One region of the Paenibacillus diazotrophicus genome, then DNA from elsewhere that is predicted to be linked to it. Evidence: riboswitches for the same ligand, from Rfam matches in the RefSeq annotation. Region 1 holds a riboswitch; the other holds the start of a gene.

Region 1 (7,777 bases):
GCTCAGGAATGCAGGAGTAATCAAAGTTGAGCAATTAGGGACCCAGCGATATTATGAGTTGTCTATGCAGGAATCGGTGGACTTGTTAAGAAGGCTTCTAATGGCTTTGGAACGGGATTGTCTCTAAACCTATTTTATTTAAAAAGGAGCAGGAATATGAAGCAGTGGAACCCGGAGCAGGTAAATGAAATCCTGCAGGAGTACCGCGAGAGATTCAATAGCGGTTATACGCGAAGCGTGGAGTTTCGTCTGGAGCAGCTGGGAAAGCTGGCGGACGCGATCAGACGGAACGAGCAGACGTTACTGGCGGCGTTGTATCAGGATCTGCACAAAAGTGAATTTGATGCTTATTCGACGGAGATAGGCTATACGCTGGACAGCATCCGCTACATGAGCAAGCATTTGAAGCGGTGGATGAAGCCGCAAAGGGTAAAAACACCGTTCTATCTTGCATTATCCAGAAGTCACCAGTATAAAGAGCCCTACGGAACCGTTCTAATCATCGGACCCTATAATTACCCGTTCCAATTGCTGATTGAGCCGCTGATCGGAGCCATTGCGGCAGGGAACAGTGCAGTCTTGAAACCCTCCGAGAATACCCCTGCAGTGACTGCTGCCGTTAAAAAGCTCATCGGTGAAACCTTTGACGAGACGTATATCCGGGTGATTGAAGGAGAGAAGGAGACCACCTCGGCGCTGATTCATGCTCCTTTTGATTATATCTTTTTTACAGGGAGTGTGCCGGTTGGAAAGATTGTCATGAAAGCCGCAGCAGAGCACCTTGTGCCCGTCACGCTGGAGCTTGGAGGCAAAAGTCCGGCAATCGTCGAGCGGACTGCGAATCTCGATGTTGCGGCCAAACGGATAATTTGGGGGAAGATGATCAACGCCGGTCAGACCTGTATTGCCCCGGATTATGTGCTTGCCCATGAAGAGATTAGAGAGGAATTGATTACCCGGATGAAAAGGGTGCTGGCCACCTTCTTCGGGCCGGACGCAAGAGTTAGTCCGGATTATGGCCGAATCGTTAATGAACGCCAATTCGACCGGCTGGCCGCCATTCTGGAAGCGGAGCTCAATAGCGTGCTTGCGGGCGGGACAACAGTCAGAGAGGAGCTCTATATCGAGCCGACGCTTCTTGCCGCTACCTCTTGGTCGGACCCTGCGATGCAGGATGAACTTTTTGGGCCAATACTGCCCATTATGGGCTTCCGTCAGGTGGAGGAGGCCATTGAAATGGTGAACGCCCGTCCCAAACCATTGGCATTGTACTTGTTCACCGAACAATCTCAGGTTGAGCAGGAAGTACTCTCACGAGTCTCCTTCGGCGGCGGGTGTGTGAATGATACGATCAGCCATGTTGCCAATCACCACCTGCCCTTTGGGGGAGTAGGGAATGCCGGGATCGGCGCGTATCACGGGAAATATAGCTTCGAACTGTTCTCCCATACCAAAAGCGTCCTGACCAAGAGCACGAAGCTGGATATCCCTTTCTTATTTCCGCCTTATGGCGACAAGGTCAAGTGGGTCAGGAAGATCATGCGATAATGCCGCAGTTCACATGCTAAGTCAAAGTTTCAATGCTCATTCCGGCTATAACCAATTCCTATAGCCTGCTATATCTCTTTCGTAGAATGGCATATCCATTGGGTATGCTATATTGAATTCATTCTATTTTACGAGGAGATTAACCTATGAGCACACAAACCGAACCTAAGAAGAGAACCATTACTCCATTCCGATATGACATTGTCGGCAGCTTCCTGCGCCCGGGCGCGTTGAAAGAGGCCAGATTGCAATTCAAGAACGGTGAAATTACTGCCGGGCAGCTCCAGGAAGTGGAGAACGCCGAAATCATTAAGCTCGTACAGAAACAAAAAGAGGTTGGCCTGCAAGCGGTAACCGACGGTGAATTCCGCCGCTCCTGGTGGCATTTGGACTTCTTCTGGGGATTTGACGGTGTAGAGCGGACGATTATTGACCAGGGCTATCAATTCAACGGCGCACAGTCCAGACCGGAAACCGCCCGCCTGACCGGCAAAATAGGTTACAGCAGTCATCCTTTTGTATCCCATTATGCATTCCTAAAAGGAGTTGCAGGCGAAGACGTTGTTGCGCGTCAATCAATTCCTGCGGCTGCGCAATTCCTGTTCGAGCTGGACCGGGCAGAAAATAAGGAAACTACGAACGCCATCTATCCGAATCGGGAGGAACTGGTGTCGGATATTGCCAAGGCGTACAAAGCGTCGATTCTTGCCTTCTATGAAGCAGGCTGCCGCAGTATTCAGATTGACGATTGCACGTGGGGGGCACTTTGCGACGAACAGTTTATTTCATTCATGCAGCAGATTGGCGTGAATGTGGCTGATTATGCGGATGAATTTGCCAGATTGAACGAGGCGGTGGTATCGGGTCTGCCGGACGATCTCGTGGTTACAACACATGTCTGCCGGGGCAATTATGTTTCGACTTATGCTGGAGTAGGCGGAGGTTACGAGCCTATCGCGCAAACGCTACTTAGCATTGATAACTACTCCGGCTATTATCTGGAGTTTGATACAGAGCGGGCAGGTGATTTCAAGCCGCTTCGTTTCCTGAAGGACAATCAGCAGGTTGTGCTTGGCCTGTTCTCCTCCAAATTTGGTGAGCTTGAGAACAAAGAGGATATTCTGAAGCGCATTGAGGAAGCGAAGCAATACGTCGATTTGAACCGGATTTGCCTAAGCCCCCAATGCGGATTTGCTTCCACGGAAGAAGGCAACCGCCTGACAGAAGAACAGCAGTGGAACAAACTGGCCTATATTAAAGAGATTGCCGAAGAAATCTGGAAATAATTAGCTTGAGACTTTTATCACTGATCTAACACTCACATCGCAAGTAATATGTTAGAATATCAGAAACACATTGTACATTAACTTCATAATTCGCAAGCTATGATTGCTATGGATCACACTATAGCAGGAGCAGCTTCTGGAGAGACCGCGGAATTTCGCGGCGCCGAAGGGTTCACAATCTCAGGCAAAAGGACAGAAGAGTACGGAATGTATTTGTCATGCTGATGCATCAGCAGGCAAGTATTCTTTCCTATTCTTATGAACCGGGAGATTGGATGACATCCAGTCTCTTTTTTTTTGTGCATCAATGTATGTATTCATAAGGGGGAATAAGGTATGGCACAAACCGAATTAAAAAGAGAACTGGCAAACCGGCATGTTCAACTGATCGCCATCGGAGGCACCATTGGTACAGGATTATTCCTGGGGTCGGGTAAAGCGATTCAGCAGGCAGGGCCATCCATCATGATTACCTATCTAATCGTAGGTATCGCTGTATTTTTCGTAATGAGGGCACTTGGAGAGCTTCTGCTGTCAAAAGCGGGATATCAGTCATTCACGGATATTGCCGAAGACTATCTGGGTCCCCGGGTCGCGTTCATCACGGGCTGGACCTATTGGTTCTGCTGGATCATGACGGCCATGGCTGATGTAATTGCAGTAGGCGTATATGTGCAGTACTGGTTCAATATTCCGCATTGGGTACCGGCTGTCGTCTGCCTGATCATTTTGTTAGGACTTAATTTACTGACCGTCAAAAACTTCGGAGAACTCGAGTTCTGGTTTGCTCTAATCAAGGTCATCACGATCCTTGCGTTAATCGGTATTGGCGTCATTTTCCTGATTATGGGGCTCAAAACGGATGCAGGATCGGTAACGGTCCGGAATCTGTGGGAACACGGAGGGGTGTTTCCGAACGGTGTGAAAGGTTTTTTATTTTCCTTCCAGATGGTTGTATTTGCTTATGTCGGCGTGGAATTAGTAGGGGTGTCGGCAGCGGAAACTGCAGATCCGGAGAAAAATATCCCGTCCGCGATCAACAAAATCCCTCTGCGTATCCTCTTCTTCTACGTTGGTGCGTTATTCGTCCTGCTGTGCATTAACCCATGGACGGAGCTCAGTCCGGCGGAAAGCCCTTTTGTGAGAACCTTTAGTCTGGTAGGGATTCCAATCGCTGCGGGGATTATCAATTTCGTCGTATTAACTTCAGCCGCTTCCGCATGCAACAGCGGGATGTTCTCGACCAGCCGGATTCTATATAATCTGAGCCGGAAGGACCGGGCGTCCGCTCATTTTGCCAAACTGAATAAAAATCATGTCCCCGGGAATTCGTTATTCGTATCCACGCTTGTCATATCTGCCGGGGCTCTTCTGAGCAAACTCGTTCCGGAGCAGGCTTTTGGAATTGTAACCACTATAAGTGCCATTTGTTTTATCTGGGTGTGGGGTGTGGTTCTCGTATGCCATATCCAATATAAGAAGACCCGGCCTGATCTGCAGGCAAAATCCAAATTCAAAGCACCGTTCACGCCGGCGATTAATGTTGTGGTCTTAGCTTTGTTTGCTGCGATACTGGTGATTATGCTGTTTGCTGAAGATACGCGTCCGGCATTATTGTTTACGCCTCTGTGGTTTATTCTGTTGTTTGTTTTGTATTCGGTGAATAACAGGAAAAGGGAACAGAGCGACAAAGTAATTAGTGCAGAACCAACAAGCCATTAATAAAATCACAGCAGCCCTCCATTCCGCTTCCCAGTGGTTTTGGAGGCTTTTTTTTATTTAATACGGGGCTATACCTCATGAATCAAAGGCAGGATAATCATAGAGTCATGGGAGAGGTGCTGTAAGTTTTTGTGAAAAATCCGATAAAAGAAAGGAGGGTCACTATTCAGGTTTATAAAAAGGAGAATCTAAATGCCTGCTAAATTAGTAAAAAGTATCATCGTATTCTGTTTGGTTGTCGTATTCTTACCGGTAACATCCATTTGGGCCGCATCTCTCATTACGGACCCGGCTTTGGCAAAAGCCATTCGGGCGGAATTAAAGCTGCCGGCTAATAAAGAGGTGAAGGCAGTTGATCTGCAGAAGTTGGATTCTTTGTATCCTATGGAATCCAAGAATAAAATCGTCAGTTTGCAAGGACTTGAATATGCCGTTAACCTGCAGAGCTTGTTTGTTCCCGGCCAAAAGATTAAAAGTATTACACCGCTCAGTAAGCTGAAAAAACTGACGTTTGTAGCCGTTGACGGGAATCAGATTACTGACCTTTCACCGCTATCCGGGTTAAGTTCACTGGAAAATCTGGTTGTTCAAGGCAATAAGATAAAGAGTCTAGCACCGCTTAAGAATCTACATAAGCTGACGGATCTTCTGGCTGGCAATAATCAGGTGGCAGATCTAAGACCTCTTCAGAATTTGAAGTTAGAATGGCTCATACTGAGCGGTAATCAAATTAAAGATTTGACGCCGTTAAAAAATAACTCAACCTTGGAGCATCTTTATCTGGATGATAACCTCATTCAGGATATTGAAGTACTGGAGACTATGCCGCATTTAAAAGAAGTATTTTTGGCAGATAACCCGCTGAATAAGCAAGCGGAGCAGGTCATTCAGAATCTGGAGAACAACGGTGTCATAGTGGATTTGGGGGATAACGGTTAAACATGACAGCAAGCTGTCTACTTTCTCCTTGTATAATTGAGTGCAAGAGGGGGATGGACCATGAACACTTTTTCAATTCACAAGCCAAAACTGATAATTACCGGAGTATCTGTACGTACTACGAACGCCGCAGAGGCAGGACCGGAAGGGCAATTGTCCAAGCTGTGGGAGACTTATTTTCAGAGCAATCTCGTAACTGCAGCCGGGGCTAGGAATCCGCATTTCATTTACGCGGTGTATACGGATTATGAGAGTGATGCCAGCGGAGCTTACACGGTTGTCATTGGGCATGAATCAAGCAGTGATTCGGTTCAAGGTAACAATGATTATGCAGTTGCGGTCGTTCCCGAAAGTAAATACCTCGTATTTAAGACGAAAAAAGGGCCTGTGCACGAAGTAGTAGCTGAGGCGTGGCATGAGATCTGGACTTACTTCAAGGAATCACCGGATGAAAGAACCTATACTGGCGACTTTGAGCGATATGATGCGAGGGATTTGGATCCGGCAAACGCCGAATTGGAGATTTATATAGCTATTAAATAGAATGCAAGTGGGGGCCTAAGCAGCTAATATATAGCTTATAGGCCCCCTCTTACTTAGTTATCCTACGAATGTCTTTCCTCAATCTGGAAGCCATCCGCATGTTCGAATAGAATGGTCAAAAATCAGATTTACAGATTCGCCAGAAGAAGGGCGATTATCGCCAGAAAAGCCGGGAGGCCCTGGACTAACAGAATGGATTTCTTGGCCGTGATGCCGCCATAGACCGCTGCAACCCCGACACAGATTAGAAAAAACAGCTGAAGCTGGAATCCGAACGTGGCATTCGGATGGAACAAGCCCCACACCAGTCCGGCGGCCAAAAAACCATTGTACAGCCCTTGGTTGGCTGCGAGTGATTTCGTGTCCTGCGCGAACTCCTTGGTGGTTCCGAACGCCTTCTGTGCTCTTGGGGTGGTCCACATGAACATCTCCAAGACCAAAATATACACATGCTCCAGCGCTACTAGCGCGACAAGTATAGTACTCAAAATCATCATTTCAATTCCCTCTTTTGTGTTGGATTAGGCGGGATAGCCCCCGCCAGGTGGCGGCCAGGCCCCGTGTAGACGGCGAAGCAGAACAACTTCTCCTAAATGGTAGGAATTATGAGAGGCGATATTCCGTAAAATTCCGCCCTTGGTCTCCCCCGGAAAACCGGGGAGCGGTTCGTCCAGCTGTACGGTCTGGGCAAAAGCAACCGCCTTCTCTACGCCTTGCAGCAAATGACTCACGGTGTCCTGCCATTCTGCCTCGTCCCCGGGTGCTTCCTCTGTCGGCCAGCTTTCCATCACACTTCCTGGTGCTTGCGGTTTGCCCCCCTCCAGGAAGGTCAGCATGAAATCCTGCCAATAGCTCATATGCCTCAATAATTGATAAATGCTGTACGGAATCCCTTCCGTACGTTGTCCGGCGAGCTCGGATGTAATATCCGGCAAGGCTCTGGCAATCGGAATATGTCCGCGTTCTCCAATTAACGATTTCACAAGAGCCTGGCCAAAAGCAGAATTGGACTCGGACATCATGAAGCTCCTTTCTTGATTTAAACATTTGTATTTAAATTATATTTTGCAAAATCTAATTTTATAAAAGTAAATATACCTAAATTCAGCCATTTTGTCAATTGCCCAGGGCTTCTAGCCGATTCAATACAAGTGGAAATATCTAAGGTAGTATAAGTTTAAGATAGAACCGGATCAGGAGGGATACCTTTGTACATAAGAATGCTGACATCTGCCGATGCGGAGATATACCGCGAGCTCCGGCTGCAGTCACTGCTGCAGAATCCGGAAGCTTTCCTCAGTTCCTATGAGTCGGAGTCTAAGATCTCCATAGTCACCACCCGGATCAGGCTGGAACCCTCGGATGAGAACTTCACCCTTGGAGCCTTCGATGCGGAAGAAAAGCTGGTGGGTATCGTAACCCTTTTCCGCGAGAGCAGACCGAAGATCCGTCACAAAGCCCATGTATATTCGGTATATGTTGATCCGTGTGTACGCAAGCAGGGGATTGGGCGGCTCTTAATGCTGGAGCTGATTAAGCGGGCGAAGCAGGTACCGGACCTGGAAATCCTTAATCTGACCTTAACATCGGCTAACTTGTCCGCCAAACGGCTATATGAATCTCTGGGATTTATCCGCTATGGCACAGAGCCGAGGGCGATGAAGCTGGGGGTTGGCTACCTGGATGAGGATTTGATGTATCTGCCGCTACTGCCGGAGCAGTAGAGGATATATGTAAAT
Region 2 (7,777 bases), on a different contig from region 1:
TATGCTCCCACTATGGGCATCATCGGCACGGTTATGGGTCTGATCCGCGTACTCAGCAGTCTAACCGATCCCTCCAACCTGGGAGCTTCCATCGCAGTTGCTTTTACAGCAACTCTATATGGTGTGGCCAGCGCTAATCTAATATTTTTACCCATTGCCTCCAAAATCAAATCCCGCAGCCAAAGTGAACTGGGCACTATGGAAATGCTTATGGTAGGCATTCTTGCCCTTCAGAACGGGGATCATCCCCAGCTTGTCCGTAAAAAGCTAAGTTCCTTCTTGAACCGTTCCACCAGGGAACGTCGTATCGAGACTACCAGAGGTCCCTCATGAGACAGAGAAACCGTAGGCAGCCACGCACAGGAGGAAGAGAAAACGGCGACCGGTGGATGATTACCTATGCCGATCTGATTACACTGCTACTTATTTTCTTCGTGGTTCTGTATGCCATGAGCAGTCTGGATACACATAAATTCAACATCGTCACCAGCTCTTTAACGGACACTTTCAGAAGCGGAAATCCGGTATTGGATGGTGGAAGCGGCGTGCTGGATGGTCAAAAGGGACTGCAATCGGAAGGGACGGGGAAAGGTCAGAATGGGGAGGAGAATGGCAAGGATGGAGCCGGTCTCAATCAGGACAATGCGGCCAGCCCATCCCCTGACAGCACAGAGCCTTCGGCTCGTGAGCAGTCCTTCCGTGAACAGGAAGCCAAATTGGCTGCGCTAATGGGCGTCATCACCAAATATGTCAACGACAACAATCTGGGAGACCAGATCTTTGTGGCGGATAAACCGCAAGGCATTGCGATTACGCTCAGTGACCGTTACCTGTTCGACGTCGGACAGGCCGAGCTCAAAGCACCCGCGCTCCCCGCGCTGCGGCAGCTGTCTGGACTATTCCGCGGAATTGGAGCAACCATCAGCATCGAGGGCCATACCGATAATACACCAGTGTCTGCCGGCTCCCGTTATAACGACAACTGGGAACTGTCCGGCGCCCGTGCTCTCTCGGTGCTGCGCTTCTTTTTGGATAAAGAGGGGTTGAATCCGAATACGTTTCAATATGCCGGATATGCTGATACCCGCCCTGCTGTGAGCAATTCTACTGCAGAAGGACGGCAGAAAAACCGGCGCGTAGAGATTACGGTACTGCGGCAGCTTCAGGAAGGGGAGTAGCGCACAATTAGACCACAAAAAGACAGACCTCACACATTAGTGGCACAAAATGTGATGTGAGAGTCTGTCTTTATTTTATACGCCGAAACTAGAGTTCGAAGGATATCCTATTCTTCAATCAACTTGCCATACGCTGCCGCATCCAGCAGTCCCGACGCTGCTTCGGCGAACTCACCGGTGATTTCCAGCTCAAAAATCCATCCGCCGCTGTAAGGCTGATCGTTAATCAGCTCCGGACTGGCTTCCAGTGCGTCGTTGATCTTGGTCACGGTCCCTGATACCGGAGAATAGAGCTCGGATACCGTCTTGACGGATTCGATGCTGCCCACGCTGTCACCAGCCGAGATGGCTGCCCCCACTTCAGGAAACTCCACAAATACGATATCGCCGAGCAGATGCTGGGCATGATCCGTAATTCCGACACGTACTATGCGCCCTTCACCCTGCTGCGCCCATTCATGTTCTTCGCTATACAACAGGTCGTCTAGCACTTCACTCATTCTTAAGCCGCCTCTTTTCCAAATTTGGAGTTGTAAAATTAGTTATAGACTAAGTGATTGCGCTGCGCAATGTCAATATAGCTGACAGGAAAATAAAATTTGTCATCTTTTTGACGTTTTTATGTTGACAGCGGAGTTGTATACCCGGTTTAATGGAGTCAGTAGAAAACAATACGGTTTGCGAATGAAGGCATAGGGAGAGACTGTCTGCGAGAAGACAGCGCCGAAGGAGTAAGCCCGGAAGGGTGAATCTCTCAGGCAAAAGGACCTTTGCCGGACGCATCTCTGGAGAGCTATTCGAACCTGCCTGGCGGGATTCGGATCACCAACGGGGAAACCTGCGCGGCTTATAGCAGGGTAACTCTCAGGTACAAGGGACAGAGCGGAAGACTTATATGCGGGTTGTGCATATTCGTCTTTTGCCTGTCCTTTTTCGCATGTAATAAAGACAAGGGAGTGAGCCGATGGATGCTTTGAAAAGAACACCTTTTTACGACCTTTACGCCGCTTATGCGGAGTCCAGATGTATTGATTTTGGCGGCTGGGAGCTGCCGGTGCAGTTCACGGGAATCGTGAAGGAGCATGAGGCGGTCCGCCAGAAGGCCGGACTGTTCGATGTATCGCACATGGGGGAATTCATGGTCAGCGGCAGCGGCTCGGAAGCCTTTCTGCAGCAGATGACCACCAATGATGTCAGCCGTCTTCAGGATGGCGGCGCGCAGTACACCCTGATGCTCTATACAAGCGGTGGTGTGGTTGATGATCTGCTGGTCTACCGCCTCGGCGAAGAACATTACATGCTGGTCGTCAATGCCTCCAATATCGACAAAGACTTCCATTGGCTGCAGGAGCATCTAACCGATGAATTCAGCGGTGTAACGCTGAAGAATGTATCTGACGAGACGCTGCTCCTCGCACTGCAAGGCCCATTGGCGGAGACGATTCTGGCCGAAGTCACCTCTTCTCCCATTGCGGAGCTTGCCCCGTTCCATTTCATCGAGCGTGCTGTGGTCTGCGGCGTAGAGGTTCTGCTCTCCCGGACCGGATATACCGGTGAGGACGGATTTGAACTATACGCGCCGCTGGACACAGCAGCTGCGCTCTGGAACGGCCTGCTTGCGGCCGGTGCACCACACGGACTGACTCCCGCCGGACTCGGGGCACGCGATACGCTTCGGTTCGAAGCCAAGCTGCCGCTGTACGGCCAGGAGCTGTCGGCGGACATTACACCGCTCGAAGCTGGCGTACAGTTCTTCGTGAAGCTGGATAAAGCCGGCTTCATCGGCAAGGACGCACTGGTGAAGCAGAAGGAAGCTGGGCTCCCCCGCCGCCTCGTGGGACTAGAGATGATTGACCGGGGCATTCCACGCTCACATTATCCGGTCTATGCGGAAGGTGTGAAGATCGGGGAGGTCACTACAGGCACACAGTCCCCAACGCTGAAACGCAATTTGGGTCTGGCCCTGCTGGACGCTGCCTATACAGAGATTGGAACAGAGGTTTACGTGGAGATTCGCGGCAAGCAGCTTAAGGCGGCCGTGGTCAAAGCGCCATTCTATAAAAAGAGCCAAGGAGTGAAGCCGCAATGAAGCACCGTTATCTGCCGATGACCGAGCAAGACCGCAAGGAGATGATGGAGGCTATCGGGATTCAGTCCGTGGAGGAACTGTTCGCCGACATCCCTCAAGCTGTCCGTTATCAGGGAACGATGCCGATGTCTGAAGCGCTTGATGAATACGCCCTGCTCCGCCATATGAAAGAGCTGTCCGACCGCAATGCCAGCTTCGACACCCATGCCAGCTTCCTCGGTGCAGGGCTGTATGACCACCATATCCCCGTTGTTATTAACCATGTGATTTCCCGCTCGGAGTTTTATACCGCCTACACCCCTTACCAGCCGGAGATCAGCCAAGGCGAGCTGCAGGCGATCTTCGAGTTCCAGTCCTATATCTGTGAGCTGACCGGCATGAAAGTAGCAAATGCCAGCATGTACGACGGCGCGACCGCCTTCTCGGAAGCTGCTGTGCTTGCGGCCGGTGCGACAAAACGCAAAAAGCTGATTGTCTCCCGCACTGTTCACCCTGAGGCACGCCAGGTGCTGCGTACCTCTGCGGGTGCATGGGGCCTGGATGTTGTAGAGATTGACTACAAGGACGGAGTAACGGATCAGGCCAAGCTTGCTGCTGCGATTGACGGCGACACAGCTGCCGTACTGGTACAGTCGCCGAACTTCTTCGGCGCCATTGAAGATCTCAGCGCCATTGAGCCGCTGATCCATGTAGTGAAAGGCCTGCTCGTCGTCAGTGCCAATCCGCTGGCCCTCGGTATTCTCGAAACGCCGGGTAAGCTTGGCGCCGACATTGTAGTCGGTGATGCCCAGCCGCTAGGCATTCCGGCTTCACTCGGCGGGCCTACCTGCGGCTTCTTCGCCGTAGCCGAGCCTCTTATGCGCCGCATGCCGGGCCGGATTGTCGGCCAGACCGTTGACCGTAACGGCAAACGCGGTTTCGTACTGACCCTGCAGGCCCGCGAGCAGCATATCCGCCGCGAAAAAGCGACGTCCAACATCTGTTCCAACCAAGCACTGCTCGCGTTATGTGCCTCTGTCTACCTATCCGTTATGGGCAAAGAGGGCATGCGTGAGGTTGGAGAACTGAACATCCGCAAGAGCCATTACGCAGCTGGCAAGCTCGGTGAACGGACTGGTGCTGCTCCTGCATTCAGCGCACCCTTCTTCAATGAATTTGTCCTGAAGCTCCCTGAGGGAAGCAGCGTCAGCGAGATTAACTCCAAGCTGCTGAAGGAAGGCTATCTCGGAGGTTATGATCTGGGCCGGGATTATCCTGAATTGGCCGGTCATATGCTGGTTGCCGTCACCGAGAAAAGAAGCAAAACAGAAATTGACCAATTCGCAAGCGCATTGGAGGGCTGTATATGAAACCGGAACAAAGTCTGATCTTCGAGCTTAGCCGTCCCGGCCGCTCGGCTTATTCCCTGCCCGTGTGCGATGTTCCGCAGGAAGAGAGCATCGATGCCCTGATTCCCGCCGGACTCCTTAGAAGCGAGCCGGTAGTCTTGCCGGAAGTATCAGAGGTGGATGTGATCCGCCACTATACCGCACTGTCCCGCCGCAACTTCGGTGTAGACAACGGCTTCTATCCACTCGGCTCCTGCACAATGAAATACAACCCGAAGATTAATGAAGATGTCGCCCGCTTCCTGGGCCTGGCCAAGATTCACCCTTACCAGCCCGAAGAGAGTATTCAAGGCGCACTTGAACTGATGTATACTCTGCAAAAGGATCTGGCTGCACTGACCGGCATGGATGCCGTATCTCTGCAGCCAGCCGCCGGTGCCCACGGGGAATGGACCGGCCTGATGATGATCCGCGCCTACCATGAGAGCCGCGGCGAGACCCGCTCCAAGGTCATCGTGCCCGACTCCTCGCACGGCACCAATCCGGCCAGCGCCTCTGCGGCTGGTCTGGTGACGGTAACCATCCCCTCCAACGACAAAGGGATGGTTGACCTGGAAGCCCTGAAAGCGGCTGTCGGCAGTGACACCGCTGCCCTGATGCTTACCAATCCTAGCACGCTCGGATTGTTCGAGACGCAAATCGTCGAAATCGCCCAGATCGTACACGAAGCAGGCGGCCTGCTCTATTACGACGGAGCCAACTCTAATGCGATTATGGGCATTACCCGCCCCGGCGATATGGGCTTCGATGTGGTGCACCTGAATCTGCACAAAACAATGAGCACCCCGCACGGCGGCGGCGGTCCGGGAGCCGGACCGGTCGGTGTAAAAGCGAAGCTGATCCCGTTCCTGCCACAGCCGACAGTAGTTCAAACGCAAGACAGTAGCTACTCGCTGAACTACGGTGGTCCGGAATCGATCGGACGCGTCAAAGCCTTTTATGGCAACTTTGGTATCCTGGTCCGAGCCTACGCCTATATCCGTACCTACGGACCGGACGGCCTGCGCGAGGTCTCCGAGAACGCTGTGCTGAACGCCAACTATATGATGCACCGGCTCGCACCGTATTTTGAAATCCCTTATCCGGGCATCTGCAAGCATGAATTCGTCATGTCCGGCAGAAATCTTAAGCAGTACGGTGTACGCACACTGGACGTGGCCAAGCGGCTGCTCGACTTCGGCTACCATCCGCCAACCGTATACTTCCCACTGACGGTAGAGGAATGCATGATGATCGAGCCCACCGAAACCGAGAGCAAGGAAACGCTTGACGGGTTCATCGATACCATGATCCAGATCGTCAAGGAAGCCCAGGAAACGCCGGAGATCGTGATCAATGCTCCGCATACTACGGAGATCAGCCGTCTGGACGAGACGCAAGCCGCGCGGAAGCCGGTACTGAACTGTTCTTGCGGGTAAAGTACTACGTAAACCATATACAGAAACAGTTACACCATTTTTCTTAATGAATTGCAGTTTACCATAACGCAAAGCGGCTAATCCCGAAGTCATTCCTGGCTTCGCGGGTTAGCCGCTTTGCTGTTCAGATAAGTTTTTTGGCAAAGTGGGAGCGGTCATTTACATTCATTTTGATATAAATACTCTTCACTACATTCCGCACAGAGCCCTCACTGATCCCCAGCGCGCTCGAGATATGCAGTGCACTTTTGTCCGTTAACCACAGTGCAGCTACCTCCTTCTCTCTCGCCGTCAGCTTATACTTGCTAAGCACCATGTCGAGTCGGAACTTTTGCAAACTAGCATTGTTAACCATCCTTTTATACGCCACATTATCTGCCAATTGCTGAACAAACGGAATTGCAAAATCTATCGGCTGCTTCGAATCAAATGAAATATCCACATAGCCAAGGGTACCACCGTCCAGACTTAAGGGTGCACATACACAATTCCAGCTCTGAAAAGAAGCATCTGTATGCTCCATTCCCCGTACTACCCCAATAAGGTTCATCTCCATCGCCAGTGAGACAGCATTCAGGCCCGAATACCGTTTGGAAAGATTGATGCCTGCACCCAGCCCCGCATGGTCCATGTTCTCCTGAAGACTCCGCGAGGAGCAGATCAGATCGAGAATCCAACCCTCTTCATCTGCCAGAAACACGACATAAGGAATGGGAATGAACTGGCTGATCGCCACCATCTCCGCCCGCATGGAAGATACCATGGCTTCACTGTATACCGCTTTGTTCTCTTTCACGCAAGAGACCACCGGCGGGTGCAACGCACTATATGTATTGGATGAATGACCGGGGAGAAAAGACGCAGCTTGAGCTGCTGGAAGATCATCCGGCGAACACCACATTTTTATTCTGGAATTCAAGGTAGTCAACACAAACACCTCCTGGTTGTTATGGTTAATGGATTCGGAAGAATTGTGAATATATTCACTAATAATATTACATCTATATTTGTTATGGCAATATTTCCTATCTATACTATAAACTTTCTGAAGTTCGGGAAAGAGATACGTTTAACTGGAATGTAATATCTGATGTTCTACTAATATAGCAGTAAATCTATCATAGAGTAATTAAGAGACAATTTACAGGGGCTATTCTTACGAAAAACCGTTGAAAAATACCCTTTCTTCCATGGGTATAACCCAGGTTGTAATCCAGCCTGCGCATAGCTGTTTTCTCATCATTCGTCATATTCTTGTATGTTTATTTATGTATCCGACTTAAATCGATAGTTTTCGACATTAATCCGGTGCTATATTTGTTTATACGTCTTTGGAAATTAGGAGTAAAGGGGGTCTATTCTTGAGTATTATTGAAGCCCGCGGGCTGTCCAAATCGTTCATGCAAGCGGTGAAAGAGCCCGGCCTGGCGGGAGCCGTCAAGCATCTCTTCATCCCGAAGCATATCGAGAAGATTGCGGTGCAGCCGCTGGACCTGAGCATTGAAGCCGGTGAGACTGTAGCCTATGTGGGTCCGAACGGTGCAGGCAAATCCACCACGATCAAAATGCTGACCGGCATCCTCATGCCCTCTGCAGGAAGCATTTCTGTAAACGGTATCAATCCGTATAAGAAAAGAATGGAGAACGCCGCGCAGATCGGAGCCGTGTTCGGACAACGCACGCAGCTGTGGTGGGATATTCCGA

What was found. Region 1 has a riboswitch for glycine ahead of ACAN54_RS12165 (amino acid permease). Riboswitches for the same ligand answer to the same signal wherever they lie in the genome.
Region 2: another riboswitch for glycine. It lies ahead of gcvT (glycine cleavage system aminomethyltransferase GcvT); the one in region 1 lies ahead of ACAN54_RS12165 (amino acid permease).

What each region holds. Positions count from the first base shown of each region.
Region 1 is NZ_JBGJZN010000002.1:196,283-204,059, forward strand. Features, by position in the region: gene ACAN54_RS12150 (ArsR/SmtB family transcription factor) at 1-127, shown strand, start outside; gene ACAN54_RS12155 (aldehyde dehydrogenase) at 157-1,548, shown strand; gene ACAN54_RS12160 (5-methyltetrahydropteroyltriglutamate--homocysteine S-methyltransferase) at 1,695-2,834, shown strand; glycine riboswitch at 2,961-3,040, shown strand; gene ACAN54_RS12165 (amino acid permease) at 3,171-4,556, shown strand; gene ACAN54_RS12170 (leucine-rich repeat domain-containing protein) at 4,749-5,495, shown strand; gene ACAN54_RS12175 (GyrI-like domain-containing protein) at 5,556-6,038, shown strand; gene ACAN54_RS12180 (DUF1304 domain-containing protein) at 6,167-6,535, opposite strand; gene ACAN54_RS12185 (DinB family protein) at 6,560-7,057, opposite strand; gene ACAN54_RS12190 (GNAT family N-acetyltransferase) at 7,247-7,762, shown strand.
Region 2 is NZ_JBGJZN010000003.1:592,331-600,107, reverse strand. Features, by position in the region: gene ACAN54_RS16765 (flagellar motor protein) at 1-333, shown strand, start outside; gene ACAN54_RS16760 (flagellar motor protein MotB) at 330-1,178, shown strand; gene gcvH (glycine cleavage system protein GcvH) at 1,286-1,678, opposite strand; glycine riboswitch at 1,863-1,958, shown strand; gene gcvT (glycine cleavage system aminomethyltransferase GcvT) at 2,143-3,267, shown strand; gene gcvPA (aminomethyl-transferring glycine dehydrogenase subunit GcvPA) at 3,264-4,616, shown strand; gene gcvPB (aminomethyl-transferring glycine dehydrogenase subunit GcvPB) at 4,613-6,073, shown strand; gene ACAN54_RS16735 (LuxR C-terminal-related transcriptional regulator) at 6,198-6,869, opposite strand; gene ACAN54_RS16730 (ABC transporter ATP-binding protein) at 7,435-7,777, shown strand, end outside.